3 regions of the Sphingobium sp. TomTYG73 genome follow, and region 3 is predicted to be linked to each of the others. Evidence: predicted binding sites of a transcription regulator. Region 3 holds the regulator's gene; each other region holds the start of a gene.
What was found. The regulator LexA, encoded in region 3, represses DNA repair genes until DNA is damaged. The targets are predictions, from matches to a motif close to GTTCCNCNCTTGTTCT.

Region 1 (5,184 bases), 860 kb from region 3:
GACGACGAAATCCTTTTCCACCTTGGCGATTTCCTCGGGCGTGCCGGTCAGTCCAATCAGCTTGGGGTGAAACGCCGCCACATAAGTCTTCAGCACCGCAGGCGTGTCACGCTCCGGATCGACGCTGATGAAGATCGGCTGCACCTTCGCCGCCCGCTTCGCATCCGCCTTCTCGAACTGCGAAAAGCCCTGCATGATATGCTGCAAATCCAGCGGACAGACGTCAGGGCAATAGCTGTAGCCGAAATAGACCAGCCGGTACTTGCCCTTGAAATCATCCCACCGCACCTTCTTCCCATCCTGGTCGGTCAGGGTGAAGGCGGCTCCGATCCGCGCTCCGGCCAGATCCCCCCGCGTGCCTTCCATCTCGCTTGATGCGTTGCCGCCCGCACCCATATTGCAGGCGGCCAGCAGGGCGGTGAACGGCAGGATGAGGGAACGGATCGCTTTGTTCATGGCGCCGCCAGCCATGCCCTGCTATGGGCGCTATTGCAAATGCCAACGGGGCTTAAGGACGATGATGAAGGCTTTTCCGGCTTGGATAGGCGCGGCTCGCGCAGCAGCTCTGGCGCTGACATTGCTGTCGCCAATCGCGGCGCAGGCGCAATTTTCGGACAGCTATAATTTCCTGAAGGCGGTCAAGGACGCCGACGGGCAGAAAGTCACCGACCTCATCCAGAAGCCCGGATCGACCGTCATCAACAGCCGCGACGTCACCAGCGGCGAAACCGCGCTGCACCTCGTCATCGCCCGTCGCGACAATACCTGGCTGTCCTTCCTGCTCGCCAAGGGCGCCAATCCCAACCTTGCCGACAATCGTGGCAATACCCCGCTCATGAATGCGGTGCAGGCGCGGTTCGAAGATGGCGTCCGGACCCTTCTGGCTGGTGGGGCGCAGATCGACAAAACCAACGGCAGCGGCGAAACCCCGCTGATCCGCGCCGTCCAGCTGCGCGACATCGGACTCGTCCGCCTGCTCGTCGCGCAGGGCGCGAATGCGGACAAGCGCGACACGATCGCTGGCATGTCCGCGCGCGACTATGCGGAACGGGATGCGCGCACCTCCGGAATTGTCGAGGTGTTGGCGGCATCGAAGCCAAAGGCCGCGCCTTCGGGGCCGGTGCAGGGTCCAACCTTCTAGGACGACCGGGTCAGACGCCTTCCTTGCGCCTGCTTTCGGGAATTGTGCCCCATATCGCGCTTACCTAACCCCGTTCGGGCTGTCCGAACGAGTCACTTGCCTCGTTCGAATGTCGAAGCCCTCTCCTTGTTCTGAAAAGAAAGGGAGTTCTGCGACAAGCTCAGGGCGAACGGTGAAAACGCATTTCATTGGAGGCACGACGCTCCAGCCTCACGTCAAGCATGCCACATCTTGTCTCACGCCCCCCGCCTTCCCATCTCCTCTATATCATCCCAAGCCCGGAGAGGCCGGTTATGGAGCGCAAGAACGACATCGAGAAAGCCTGGGAACAGGCCCTCGGCAATATCTTCCAGCCCTATACGCATGCACCACATGAAACGAAGAAGGCGCTGGAGTCATTCCATACCGGACTGAACAACAGCAGCTATGACATACGCCGCCACATGGCGCGGACAGCAGCGCGGCAGGGATCGACGGCGCTCCACCGATTCCTGGCCGATGAATATTGGGGTACGCGCCCCCGCTGACGCCTCATGGTGGATGTCCTTACATCACCATCCCAGTTCGGCGGCATGATCGGGATCGGCCAATGCAGTCAGCCGCCGCGCCGCCCGCCGTGCAAAGCGCAGGGTCTCCGCTTTCCGTCGTGCCGCCGCGAGCGGTTCCACGGGCGCAGGCCGCAGCAATTCGGCATCATATTGATCCGCGACGATCAGGCCCGTGCGCGCTGGCCATAAAGCCTCGCTGTCGAACAACGACAGGTCAAAGCCGGAAGGCACCGCCCAGAAGAAGCGATCGCAATAATCGAGATAGTCCGGCCATTTCATGTCACCCAGCAGGTCGGCGCGGCTGCACTTGATCTCGACGATGCTGATCCGCCCCGCGCTGTCCAGCGCCATGATGTCGGCGCGGCGCCCATTGGGCAGCGGCACTTCCAATATCCCGCTCATGTCATGGCGAAAAAACAGCCGCAGCGTGCCACGCGCCACGGCCAGCGCCGTGCCATCGGTCAGGGGAGAGCAGTCCCGATCAGGGGCGGGCATGGAAGAAACCGGACTCATGCCCATATCTTAGAACAAGAAGGGAACAAAAGAAAAGGCCGATTCAGTTTCCTGAACCGGCCCGCTGTCCTTGTGATGTGCGACCCGAGGATCAGCGATAGAAAATATGATTGTCGATCGAGGCCAGTTGGCGCTTGCCCCAGCTCGGCGACACGCGGCGGGCATGGAAAAACAGGGCGCCTTCGGCCTTGCTGTTCCAGCTGTCCTGCATTGCGATCTGCGCGATCGCGACAGCATTGCGCCAGCTTTCGCTGGCCATGGGGATTGCCGGCATACCACGGCCACGGACGAAGCTGAATTGGCCCGGCTGATAGACGACGCCGCACAGGCTGCTGGCGAAACGGCCCGACTTCACGCGATTGATGATGACGCGGGCAACGGCCAGCTGGCCTTCCAGGCTCTCGCCCTTCGATTCGAAATATACCGCACCAGCCAGGCATTTCATGTCGCTGTCCAGGTCTTCGGCTGCACCCTGTGCATCGACCAGAGCGGACAGATTGTCGGCACGCACATCGGCGCTATTGGAAAGATCGGCCAGCGGCTGGGCGACTTCGCGCGGCGCGGCAAAAATAACAGCGGGCTTGGAAGCCGCCGGAGCTGCATTCAGCTCTTGATTCCCGGCAAGGGATACGACCGAAGGAGCGACTTCGCTAGCGCTCGACATGTCGGCCGCCGTAACCGCGACGGTGGCGGTCAGGGCAAATGCCGCGGCAGTCGCGGCCTTCAAACGAAAACTCATTACAACTCAGAAACATGCGGTTCTTGGCCAGGGACGTCGGGAAAAACCCCATCACATAATCGACGTCAGGCCGCCCCCCGTCTGCGTGTTTACCTCGCCCGCCCCCCACGGGCGAATTTGGCAACCTGCGCGTTAAGCGTTGGGTGGGGCCAGTGCCTTTCCATCTGTTCAGAGTCAACGATCAACAGATCGTTTCAGCGGCGAACCGTTCCGCATCCGCGATATCGAGTTCCACGACCCACAGATCGGGGTCTGATCTGCGACGCCTCGCTATATATTGATTGAGGGACTCGGTTCCCTCATCCGGCGCGGGTCCGCAACGCTCCAACCTATATCCACCGGCAAAGTCGGAAACCCGTTCGAACAGGCCCATAGCCTGCCCTCTTTCAGCGGTTTCGATAAGGATTGCGCCGCTAATCTCGTCACCCTTGACCAGTACCGTGGCGAATCCGCCTGCCCCGGCCGCGCGTCTTACCAGCACGCCGACCAGCATCGCGCTGGTCAGCCGGTCAGCCGGCATAGCCCGGCAGCGAAGACAGCGGGAATTGCGACCGCATGAAGGTGCCCGTTCCCCGGCCTACCTCTTCGCCGTCCATGTCGATCAGGCTCGCTTCGGCGACGAACACCCGCCGCTTGCCGCTGATCCACCGCCCTTCGGCCCGGATGCGGCCCGGCCCGATCGGGCGAGTGAACAGCAGGTTGAAGGCGGTCGTCAGCAGAAAACGATCGCTGACAAGGCTGTTCGCCGCATAAAAGGCGGCATCGTCCATCATCTTGAAATAGACGGTGCCATGAACCGCGCCCGCCGCGTGAAACTGTTCTTCATCGACATCGAATTCGATGATCGACCGGCCCGCCTCGGGAATCGTCAGCTCCGACCGGAACATCCGGTTGATCGGCGCGGAACGGTAGAGATTCTCCAGCGCGCGGAAATGCGCCGCCTCGCCGCTCGGCGCGCCATCCATTTCAGGCGGCGTCACGCGCTTCGCCACCGGCCAGCAGCGCGTGCAGCGCCTCCGCCGACTTCGCCCCGCGCAGCCGGGCGACATGCCCCTCATCGCGCAGATAGCGCGACACGCGGGCCAGCGTTTTCAGATGTTCCGCGCCGCTATCGACCGGCGACAGCAGGGCAAAGACGATATCGACCGGCGAATCATCAACCGCGTCGAAGGCAATCGGGGGATTGAGCAGCACGACGACGCCCCTCATCCTGTCCAGACCGGGAATCTTCGCATGGGGGATGGCGACTCCGCCCCCAAAGCCGGTCGATCCCAGCCGCTCACGCTCGAACAGCGCTTCCGATACCGCGTTCGCGTTCAGACCATAGGCGGACGCCGCCAGTTGCGCGATTTTCTGGAACAGCGGCTTCTTACCGTTTGTCGAGACCTCTGTGGCAAGTGCCTGCGGCGCGACGATGTCGTTGAAATGAACCATGACCAACCTGGAACAGCCGGCATGCGCGCTGCCCCTTAAAAACCGCGCTTGTCCGGGGATATAAAGCCCGGCCCCATAGGCTGCCTGCCGCTCTGGGTCAATGGCAGCCGGGGCCGGACCCCAGTGTCAGGCACCTGTCAGGCGCGCGCTTCCAACCGCGGTTCCACCCAGCCAATCGTCCCGTCGTGGCGGCGATAGACCATGTTATAGGCGGCCGTTCCGGCATTCAGGAACAGCAGCGCATTGGTGTTGCGCAGGTCCAGCATCATCACCGCATCGGACACGCTGGCTTCAGGAATATCGACCCGCGTTTCCGCCACGATCAGCGGCGCGTCGGCCGGTTCCTCCTCCTCCGGCGACGAAGCAAAGATGGTATAGCCCGCGCCGTCCATGCCGTTCAGCTCATATCCATTAGCCCGCTGAGCCTCCGCCGCAATGGCTTGGGGGTGGCGGTCCTTCAGGCGGCGCATGTACCGCCGCAGCTGCCGTTCGATCTTTTCCGCGGCCTGGTCGAAAGCCGGATGCGCTTCCTGCGCTTCACCGGACCCTTTCAGGATCAGGCCGGTCATCACATGGCAGACGATATCGCAATGGAAGGCGCCGTGCGGCGCGGGCCGGAACGTGACATGAGCGGAAATCGTGCGCGAAAAATATTTCTCGGCCATGGCCTCCAGCCGGGTCGCGACATGCTCCTTTAGAGCGTCGCCCGTATCGACCTGATGCCCAGAAACACGAATATCCATATGCCTTCTCCTTGTTCTTGCCGGGCTGCAGGAGGCAGTCCGGGTGGGCGAAGCGTGAAGGGCAGT
Region 2 (5,184 bases), 630 kb from region 3:
TCGGATCGGCCGACTTTGGCAAAACCTTATACGATTGGCGCTGTTGAGCGGGCGTTGACGAAGGTTCTTTCCGCCTAAATAGGAAATTTCCGTTCCCCTCTTGTTCTTTGAGAACAAAGGGGATACATGGTGGCCCAGGCGCCACTTAATCGGCGCTTCCGCTTGACAGGGGATAGGCCGATGACAGCAATGCTCTCACTCATCGATTCCAAGAAGACAGGGACAATGGACAGACAGAAAGCATTGGAAGCGGCCCTTTCCCAGATTGACCGCGCCTTCGGTAAAGGTTCGGCCATGAAGCTGGGCAGCCGCGAGAAGATCGAGATCGAAGCGATTTCGACGGGATCGCTGGGGCTCGACATCGCGCTTGGCATTGGCGGCCTGCCACGCGGCCGCATCATCGAAATCTATGGCCCGGAAAGCTCAGGCAAGACCACGCTGGCGCTGCATGCTATTGCAGAGGCGCAGAAGACCGGCGGCGTTGCGGCTTTCGTCGACGCCGAGCATGCCCTCGACCCCGCTTATGCCAAGAAGCTGGGCGTCGATATTGACGAGCTGATCGTGTCCCAGCCCGATACCGGTGAACAGGCTCTGGAAATCGTCGATACGCTGGTGCGGTCGAACGCCATCGACGTGCTGGTGATCGACTCCGTCGCGGCGCTGGTGCCCCGTGCGGAAATCGAAGGTGAGATGGGCGATAGCCATGTCGGCCTGCAGGCGCGCCTGATGAGCCAGGCGCTGCGCAAGCTTACCGGCTCGATCTCGCGTTCTAAGTGTCTGGTGATCTTCATCAACCAGGTGCGCATGAAGATTGGCGTCATGTACGGCAATCCGGAAACGACGACGGGCGGCAACGCGCTCAAATTCTATGCGTCGGTTCGCCTCGACATCCGCCGTACTGGCCAGATCAAGGATCGCGACGATATCGTCGGCAACGCGACCCGCGTGAAGGTGGTGAAGAACAAGGTGGCGCCGCCGTTCAAGCAGGTGGAATTCGACATAATGTATGGCGAGGGGATTTCGAAGATCGGCGAGATACTCGATCTGGGCGTCAAAGCTGGCGTGGTCGAAAAGTCGGGCGCCTGGTTCTCCTACGACTCCGTCCGCATTGGCCAGGGTCGTGAGAATGCCAAGACCTTCCTCAAGGAAAATCCCGAAATGGCGGAGCGCCTGGAAAAGGTGATCCGGGGCAAGACCGAAGAGGTTGCCGAAGGGATGATGACCGGACCCGAAGCGGAGGATGATGGCGAATAAGCACGGTTAACGCCTGCGGCCGGATCAGCCGCAGGATAGCCGCGCGGCTCTGCTCGCCTTTCGTTTCACGCACTGAAAAGGCCCGCCCGCGCATTTTCGCGGGGCGGGCCTTTTACCGTTATAAGGCGCGACTGGGCGTGGCTTTCCCAGCAGGGCAAATGAACATTGATCAGCGGCTGGGGCTTATCATTCCTGTCGGCTTAAGGTCAGAGGCCGGAATTTTGGCGTGGCTCCGCTGGCGCCTTTTGCTCTGCTCGACGGCGAGCTTTTTCTTGAGCCGTACGCCCTGAAGACCCCAGTCTCCGAAATGTACGGCAGCCAGGAATATGAGGAGGCCGTTCATGAACAAGGCGATGGTGAGGGGCAGCGCGAGAAAGACGTCGAGTATTTGTTCGGTCGGCGTTTCCACAGGCCCCACCCGGTCGATCCCGAACAGGGCGAGGCCGTCTTCAAGGGAATGACCATCCCATTCTCGCCGGAAAAGCCATTCGCCTACTTCTATCGCCAGAATGGTCGGGGCGATGAGCATGGCGGCGAGGCCGATCATGACCATCGCTTCGCTCAAGAGCTGTACGCCAAGAGAGAGGAGGCGGTGCTTGGTTGCAGGATCATGCACCTGCCTTTCGGGCGCTGCGGATTGCGATATCCCGATCGGTCTCACGGTGGATGACGAAGGCGGGGCCGAAAAGCCGTATCGATCCAGCTTGGCCAGCATCCGGGGGTTCAACTGAGACTTGCAGCTATCCTCGATGAATTTTTGCTGCTCGATCGTCAGTTCCTGACGGAAGCTGTCGGATTGTCCCTTTCTCATCCGCAGAGCATCTGAATCCGATCGGTCATATTCATGGCCGGGAATGCCCTGGGCGAGTTCCAATGCCTTGAGTTTTTCGAAGGATGAGTTTTCCACCGCATATCCAAGAGCACGGCTATTGACCGGCTCATCCATAAAACTGAGCATCTTTTCGACTTCTGCCTCCGTTTGAAGCAGTAGATCCTCATAATATATGATGTGATGGTCATGCCGTTCGAGGCCATTGGCCCAGCTGTTCATATATTTGATATAATGTGGCAGGCCTCTATTGTCATCCATGAGAAAATCATCAACGCTGCCTTGAAACGACATCTTGTGCCGGGTCACATGGTGATAGTCGGAAATGAGTACGGCCCGCGGATCCCGGATCAGGAATATGATGGGAAGGCGGCCGGGCAGGGTTGGTTTGAAGCGCAGATGAGTGGAAGGGATCAGGGGGAAAGAGGCCTCCTCTGATCTCCGGACAAAGGCCGGTATGCCGCGCACCGGATCCAAGTCGAAATTGGGAGCAAAGGTGAACATGCTCTGGGTCGTAATGGGCGGATATGCACGCGACGCGAGGAAATATTGCGCCAGGATAAACCTGAGCCAGGTCCTGCCCGACTTCGGGTAGGAGGCGAGGAGCGCAGTCGCAGCGCTGGAAACAAGACGCAGGCTGCGAGCCGAAGCGATACGGCGCGCCAGAATGAAGGGCGCATGAGCCAGCGAAGCGATGTGGGGCGTGTCCATCAACACAGATTAGCTTGGCAGAAAGCCGGGTGTGAAACTTTTCCGGATGATGGCCAATGTGTGTAAGAAGCTGAAACCATCCTCCCTTTTTTCTGATGGCAGCCAAGTTGATTGACAGGGGGTGCGCTATCGCTGAAAAGAACATATAGAGAACATTCTATGGTGGATTCGGTGAACAGGCTTGCAGCCCTCAGGCGGCACATTGCATCACTGGAAGGGATTCCGGCCGTCAAAGCAGATGCGCGTATCACGACGGGACATGCGGCTTTTGATCAGGCATTGCAGGGTGGCCTTGCCAGGGGGCGGGTGCATGAATTGTTCGGGAATGCTGAAGATGAGGGCGCCACTGCCGGTCTTTCCCTGATCCTTGCCCATCTTGCGGCGCGTGAGGCTCCTCTGTTCTGGTTGCGCCTTCCAAATGGAACGGCGGGACAACCTTATGGCCCGGGGCTTGCCGCGCTTGGAATAGATCCAGCCCATTTGCTGATCGGCGTCATGAAAGATGAGGCGCTGCTGCTGCGCGCGGCGGTCGATGCGTTGCGGTGTCCGGCGCTGGGGGCGCTGGTCATCGAACTGCGCGGGCGCGCGCCGCTGCTGGACTTGACCGCGAGCCGCCGTCTGGCGCTGGCGGCGGAGGCGTCGGGGGTCACGGCCTTCGTGCTGCGGATTGGTGGCGATCCGGTGCCGAGCGCGGCGGAGACGCGGTGGCGGGTGGAGGCTGCGCCATCCGTGCCGTTGCCGGGCAATGCGCCGGGCATGAGCGCCTTTTCACTCCACCTGTTGCGCCGCCGTTCGGGGGCAGACGGCATGACATGGCGGATGGTGTGGAATGCCGAGCGGGGAGATTTTGGAGAAGAGTGCGATGAACGCCATGAGCATGGATGGGCAAGCGGAGGACGCGCTGAGGGGGCGGCGCTACCTGGCGCTGTGGTTCCCCTTCCTGCCGGTCGATCGGCTGCGCATCGCGCGGCCTGACCTGTGGCAAGCGCAGGCCGGTGCCGGGCCGGTCGTCATCGTGGAGGCTGTGCGCGGGGCCATGCGTCTTGTGACACCGGATGCCGATGCACTGGCTCTGGGCCTGAACGCGGGCATGACGCTGGCCGATGCACGGGCGCAAGAGCCCGATCTTGTCAGCTTCGAAGCGGATCATCATACTGATCAGGATTGGCTGGAGCGGCTGTGCGATGGGTGCGCGCGCTATACGCCTGCGGCTGCGATCGATCCGCCGCATGGGCTGATGCTGGACATCACCGGCTGTGCACATCTGTGGGGCGGGGAGGAAGCCCTGGCGCGCGAGGCGGTGGACCGGTTCGAGCGGCACGGCATGGAGGTGCGCCATGCGATAGCGGGCACGCCGGAGGGCGCGCATGCATTGTGCCGCTTTTCCGCAGGGCCAGCGCCCGATGAAGAGGCTGCCTTGCGCCGCCTGCCGGTCGAGGCGCTGGAACTGGAGCAGGAGAGCGGGGTGGCGTTGCGGCGCGCGGGGCTGCGCACCATCGGCGATCTTGCTGCGCGTCCGGCAGCGGCGCTGGCCGCGCGCTTTGGCGAGGCGGCGGTGGATGCGCTGCACCGTCTGCTGGGTCTGGGCCATCGCCCGCTTAGCCCCCGCCGCCCGCGCCCTGTCCTGCGGATCGAGCGCCGTTTCGCCGAGCCTGTAGGCAGCACCGCCTATGCGCTGCAACGGGTTGAGGAGATGGCGGCCGAAGCGGGCGAGCGGCTGACCGAGCGGGGCGAGGGCGGGCGGCGGTTCGAACTGTTGTTCTTCCGCACCGATGGTCTCGCCTTTCCGCTGCGGGTGGAAACCGGCCTGCCGGTGCGCGATGCGCCCGCGATCATGCGGCTGGTGCGGGAGCGGATCGGCAGCCTGTCCGATCCGCTCGATCCCGGCTTCGGCTTCGACATGCTGCGCCTTACCGTGCCGCAGACCGAGCCGATGGCCGCGACCCAGTTGGCGCTGGAAGGGGGAGAGGCGCGTCGCGAGGAAGCGGTCGCGGCGCTGGTCGACCGGCTGTCCGTCCGCGCTGGCCGCAACCGCATCCAGCGATTGGAGCCGCGCGACAGCCATATTCCCGAGCAGGCGCAGCTTGCGCTGCCCGCGATCGAAAGCCGCACACCGTCCAGTTGGCCGCGTCAAGGAGAACCAGGCGATCCGCCGATGCGCCCCATCCATCTGTTCGACCCGCCCCAGCCGATCGAGGTAGTGGCGGAGGTGCCAGACGGTCCGCCGCATCATTTCCGCTGGCGGCGCAGCGCGCATGAAGTGACCCGCTATGAGGGGCCAGAGCGGATCGCGCCCGAATGGTGGAAGGCGAAGGACGGTGCGCTGGCGGGCGAAAGCGCAGGCATGACGCGCGACTATTACCGGATCGAGGATGCGCGCGGCCGCCGCT
Region 3 (5,184 bases):
CCCCTTTGCATACGTAAGGAATTGCGCTATACAACGAGGCATGAGCAAGAAGCCCCAGACCATCGCGCAGTTCTTCAAGCAGTTTCCCGATGACGAAAGCTGCCTGAACCATCTGTTTGAAATCCGGTTTGGGCAGGGCTTCGAGTGTCCGTCCTGCGAGCGCCCCTCCAACTGGTATCGGATCAAAGCAGAGCGCGCCTATTCCTGCCAGTGGTGCGGCCACCATCTGCACCCGACCGTAGGCACTCCATTCGAGCAGACCCGGACGCCACTCCAGCTTTGGTTTTATGCCATCTATCTGTTCACCACGACCCGGAACGGCGTGGCAGCGAAGGAATTGGAGCGCCAGCTAGGCGTGACCTACAAGACGGCGTGGCGCATGGCGCACCTGATCCGCGAGCATATGGCAGCAGTGGACGGCGAAGACCCGATCGGCGGCGCGTTCAAGACCGTAGAGATTGACGAGACCTATATTGGCGGGGAAGCGACCGGCAAAGGCACCGGCTACAAGGGCAACAAGACCGCGATCATGGCGATGGTGGAGCGTGGCGGGGACGTTATCACGAAGGTTATCCCGAACCGCCGCAAGAGCACGATGGAAGGCCATATCTTCGCAAACGTGCGGCCCCATACGGAAATTCACACGGACGAATTTGCCAGCTACGGCGACATTGGGCATTTCAAGGGTTACTGGCACAAGACGATCAATCACTCGACCGGTGAATATGTGCGTGGCCATGTCACCACCAATGGCGTTGAAGGCTTCTGGTCGCAGCTAAAGCGGTCGATCAACGGCACCCACATTCACGTGAGCGGCAAGCACCTGTGGAAGTATGCCAAGGAAACGGAATACCGCTTCAATCGTCGGGATTGCTCTGAGGCGATGCTTTCGGAACTGCTTTCGACCTTCGGGCCATTGCCCGAACGGCGCGATTGAAGGCCTCCTGATCCCCTTGTGGGTCGGCCTCATGCTCCTTAATAAACTGGTCAATTTTGCCGCTTTCGCGAGCCTGTTTCAACGTTGCCATAACCGTAGACTCTTACAGCATTTTCAAGGAGAACCAAACCGGGGCAAATTTACAGCGGTGTTTCTAATACAATGTCTGGAATTAATCGGCACGTCATCCTTGCGCTTGTCGGATGGCTGATTCTAGCTGGCAGCAACCCAGTACATCAGCCCGACAAGAATACTCAGGCCAGCAATAAGGCTGAGGCGCCCTCGGAAAAGCCTTTTGTTCCGTATCCCATGCGTGATGCTGATGCCTGCTATAATGCCGCAGAACACGATCAGGCCGATTTGTGCGCCCAATGGCGCGCTGCTATCGCTTCGGAAAAAGCCGTTCGTGAGGCGAGTAGGGCTACGGATTGGGCTATCATCGCCACGTTGCTCAGCGCAATCGGTGTGGGCGGCCTGATCTACACGCTTTGGCAAACACATGGCGCGTTGAATGAGGCCCGGCGCGGCAATCGCATCGCTATGAAGGCCAATGCCCGCGCCACTCGCCAAGCTGTAGCTGCCGCTGAAGACACACGACTGGCCTTGCAAGCTGCCGAGAGGAATGCCGATGCCGCCGAACTGGCTGTTACTGAGACCGCCGCAATGGGGCGCGCTCAGGTCCGTGCCTACATAGCTATTTTGCCACCTACGATCACGATAGACGATGATGGAAATATTATAGTCCATGCTCGATGGGCGAATGCCGGAGCATCCCCCGCCCGACAAATTGTTGTCACGCTTGCTGCCTATTTGGATATATCTCCAAAGGTCGTTTCGTTTCAAAGCGTCCAAGCTTTCCCGCATGACACTGCGCCAAGCCAAGAGGTTTCCTGGCCGTTCGGGAGAAATTCGTGGAAAATAGACAGCGATCTTCTGCGGATCGTTACGACCGAAAACAGACACATTTTCCGGGTTCAGGGCGATTTGCGATATCAAGACGTTTTTGGGGAGCGGCAATCTGAGCCGATTGGGTATTTCTGCGCCCAAAAAATTCCAGTCGGCGAAGCTGTCGAATGCCCCCGCATTCCCTTCTTTGGGAACGGCTAAGCCAAATAACAGCGCCATAAGCGCGGGGAGGTGCCACATCATTTTAAGCCACCTCTCCAAGCCCCACCACGATTACGTATGCAAAGGGGATAATTACCACCTGCTTGACTTGCCTCCTTACGTTTCCTATGCGTTCTCCATCCGTTCCATGGAGGATAAGTCGGCATGCTGACGCCCAAGCAACAGGAATTGCTCAGCTTCATTCAAACTCGGCTCGAGGAAGGCGGGGTTTCGCCTTCGTTCGAGGAGATGAAAGAAGCGCTCGATCTGCGGTCGAAATCCGGGATTCACCGGTTGATTAATGCGCTGGAAGAACGCGGGTTCATCCGCCGCCTGCCGAACCGGGCGCGCGCGCTGGAGGTTTTGAAACTTCCTGAAGCGATGCATCGCGCACCCAAGGTTGCAGCGACACCCAAGCCGCAACTGTCGGCCAAGCCCCCGGTCGCAGCCAATGACGTTATAGACATCCCCCTTCACGGTCGGATTGCCGCAGGCGTTCCGATCGAAGCCATGGAAGGACAGAATATGCTGTCCGTTCCTGCGGCTCTATTGGGTGCCGGAGACCATTATGCTCTTGAGGTTTCGGGCGATTCGATGATCGATGCGGGCATCCTCGACGGCGACTTCGCACTGATCCAGCGCACTGAAGTCGCGCGCGAGGGGCAAATCGTGGTCGCACTGATCGAGGATAGCGAGGCGACACTGAAATATTATCATCGCCAGGGGCCTAAGGTCAGGCTCGATCCGGCCAACAATGCTTATGAGCCGCAAATCTACGATTCGCAGCAGGTGCGTATTCAAGGAAAGCTGGCTGGTCTGCTCCGGCGGTACAACTGATCGGATCGGCGGCGCGACGGTAAATAGAAAGGGCGGGCGACCCACGGATGTGCGTCGCCCGCTGTTTTCCCGGTTCGCACGGTTCCTCCATCAAGATCGATCGCCAGCCCGCCGGTATGTGCCAACAACCGGCGATCGGCTTTCAACCAGCGGGGCCGACACCATGACGGCAGGCGGCGGTCAGCGATAACGATGTCGGCGCGCGCGCAATCGCGTGCCAGGATGTCCTTGGGTACGACAACCCCGCTTCTCGTCACCAATAGCTGCCATATGCGCCCTCCTCCGGTTAGGGCCACCATGCAGAGGTCCATGGAACAACGCGCCTCGGGCAAGTCTGCAAGAGCGCCCAGCGGACCTCCATAGCCTGCACTCTCCGCGATCATATCGCGGACATAATCTCCGGCCCGTTCGCGCAGAATAGCCATGCCGCCGTCCTGCCCGCGAACGGCCACATGGCGCCCATCCGCCGTCACTAGAATGTCGGGGGACGAACTCATCATGATGATGGCCATCCCCAGCACCACGGGGGCCAGTCCCACCCAGCGCCAAGCGCTTCGCCACAGCAGGCACCAAAGGCCGCCTAGCACGATGATCCCGAAAATCGCGTTAGACACGGCAGGCGCGGTGACGATCGCCCATGGACTTGCCGCCACCCAATGCGCGATCAGCAGCAGCAGGTCGAGCGCGCGGGAGGTCAGCCACCAGGCAGGAGCCCCGAGACCGGCAACATCCAACATCAGGGCCAATGCCTCCAACGGCATGACGACAAAGGTCGTCAGGGGGATAGCGACGAGGTTTGCGAAAGCGCCAACCATCCCAGCCTTGTGAAAGTGGAACAACGCGATCGGCGCCAGAACCATTTCCACCGCAAAGCCGGAGAGAAGCAGGACGGCAAGGTGGCGACCCAGTCGCCGAAGCGCTGGCTCCTCACGGGATGCCGCGAACGCCCGAAAGCGGTGATGTTCGCCCAGGGCAACAAGGGCGATCACTGCGGCGAAGCTCATCTGGAAGCTTGGCCCCGACAGCGCCTCTGGCCATGCCAACAGGACCACCAGCGCCCCGGCGGCTATCAACCGCAAGGTGATGGCTTCGCGCCCAAGCGCAAGCCCGCCCAGCACCAGCAGTGCCGCGACGCAGGATCGAACCGTCGGCACTTCCGCGCCCGTCAGCAAAGTATATCCCAGGCCCGCCAGCGCACCACCGGCCGCAGCGATCAGCATCAATGGCCAGTCCAATGCCGCACGTCGGCTGAGTGCCATGATCCGCATCAGCAGGAAAATGACCGCGCCGATGAGGGCGGTGACGTGCAACCCGCTGATCGAGAGCAGATGGGCAAGACCGCTGCGGCGCATCGCGTCGGCGTCCGCCTCGCTGATCGCGCCCTGATCCCCCGTCGCCAGCGCTGCGGCGATCCCCGCTCCGTCGCCATTTGCATTCTTCAATATATGCGCGAAAAGACGATTGCGCAGAGGCGGCGCCTCCGTTGATGGTCGTAGCACGACGATGGGCTTGAGCGCGCGTCCTGTTGCCCCAATCCCCTGAAAATAAGCGCGACGCGAAAAATCATAGCTGCCGGGCAGGCTCGCTTCGGCAGGAGGCATCAACCGGGCGCGAAAGCGAATGATGGCACCTTTGCCAACCCCTTCGGGTAGGTCCGCCGCTGCTATGTTCACCCGGATCAGGGAAGGCAGCGCAGGCATGTCGATCGGACGGATCGATACGCGACTCATCTGCTGCGCGGGCACCGTGTCGGCTGACCTGACTTCGCCAGTCACTTCCACAAATGCGGCACGCGGCAATGGGGTCGTGCCGACAATCAGGGCTTTCCCCCATATCAACAGGCAACCTGACGCAGCAAGCAGACCGCCCAATATGATCGCATGGCGTATCCGGCCGCCCTCCGGCAACATCAGCCCGCCACTCGCAATCGCAATCGCGCAACAGCAAAAAGATAGCCATGTCAGCTGGTTAGGTAGAAAGAACCAAGCCGCTATGCCCAATCCAAGGCCCACCGGCACCCAAAGCGCAAGTTGCTCCCGCTCAGCCTCCAATGCCTGTTCCAAGCGCGCGAAAAGCTGATGGCCGCTGCGCCTTATTATCGGCGCAACGGACGTTTGTCGTGGCTCAAAAGCCATGCTAGGGGGCGTCGCGTTCATGAATGAGCAAGGCGGATGTCGAGGATTAAAGCGGTGAGTGCAACGGGTTTGAACAAGCAGGTGGTAACCCGTTTCGCGCCATCGCCCACGGGATTTCTTCACATCGGCGGCGCGCGCACCGCGTTGTTCAACTGGTTATTCGCCCGG

Region 1: a site for LexA is predicted at 2,214-2,229, ahead of ACZ5TH_RS11350 (MmcB family DNA repair protein). Genes of this name have one in related genera too.
Region 2: a site for LexA is predicted at 2,933-2,948, ahead of ACZ5TH_RS12505 (ImuA family protein). Genes of this name have one in related genera too.

What each region holds. Positions count from the first base shown of each region.
Region 1 is NZ_AP027339.1:2,250,333-2,255,516, forward strand. It holds gene ACZ5TH_RS11335 (SCO family protein) at 1-471, opposite strand, end outside; gene ACZ5TH_RS11340 (ankyrin repeat domain-containing protein) at 518-1,141, shown strand; gene ACZ5TH_RS11345 (hypothetical protein) at 1,435-1,668, shown strand; gene ACZ5TH_RS11350 (MmcB family DNA repair protein) at 1,693-2,184, opposite strand; gene ACZ5TH_RS11355 (cell wall hydrolase) at 2,294-2,941, opposite strand; gene ACZ5TH_RS11360 (DUF1491 family protein) at 3,123-3,461, opposite strand; gene ACZ5TH_RS11365 (PaaI family thioesterase) at 3,451-3,906, opposite strand; gene ACZ5TH_RS11370 (PTS sugar transporter subunit IIA) at 3,908-4,375, opposite strand; gene hpf (ribosome hibernation-promoting factor, HPF/YfiA family) at 4,513-5,118, opposite strand.
Region 2 is NZ_AP027339.1:2,480,396-2,485,579, forward strand. It holds gene ACZ5TH_RS12490 (response regulator) at 1-78, shown strand, start outside; gene recA (recombinase RecA) at 181-1,254, shown strand; gene ACZ5TH_RS12500 (sulfotransferase domain-containing protein) at 1,424-2,794, opposite strand; gene ACZ5TH_RS12505 (ImuA family protein) at 2,954-3,769, shown strand; gene ACZ5TH_RS12510 (Y-family DNA polymerase) at 3,666-5,184, shown strand, end outside.
Region 3 is NZ_AP027339.1:531,219-536,402, reverse strand. It holds gene ACZ5TH_RS02785 (IS1595 family transposase) at 41-937, shown strand; gene ACZ5TH_RS02780 (hypothetical protein) at 1,151-2,086, opposite strand; gene lexA (transcriptional repressor LexA) at 2,210-2,881, shown strand; gene ACZ5TH_RS02770 (ComEC/Rec2 family competence protein) at 2,842-5,016, opposite strand; gene gltX (glutamate--tRNA ligase) at 5,053-5,184, shown strand, end outside.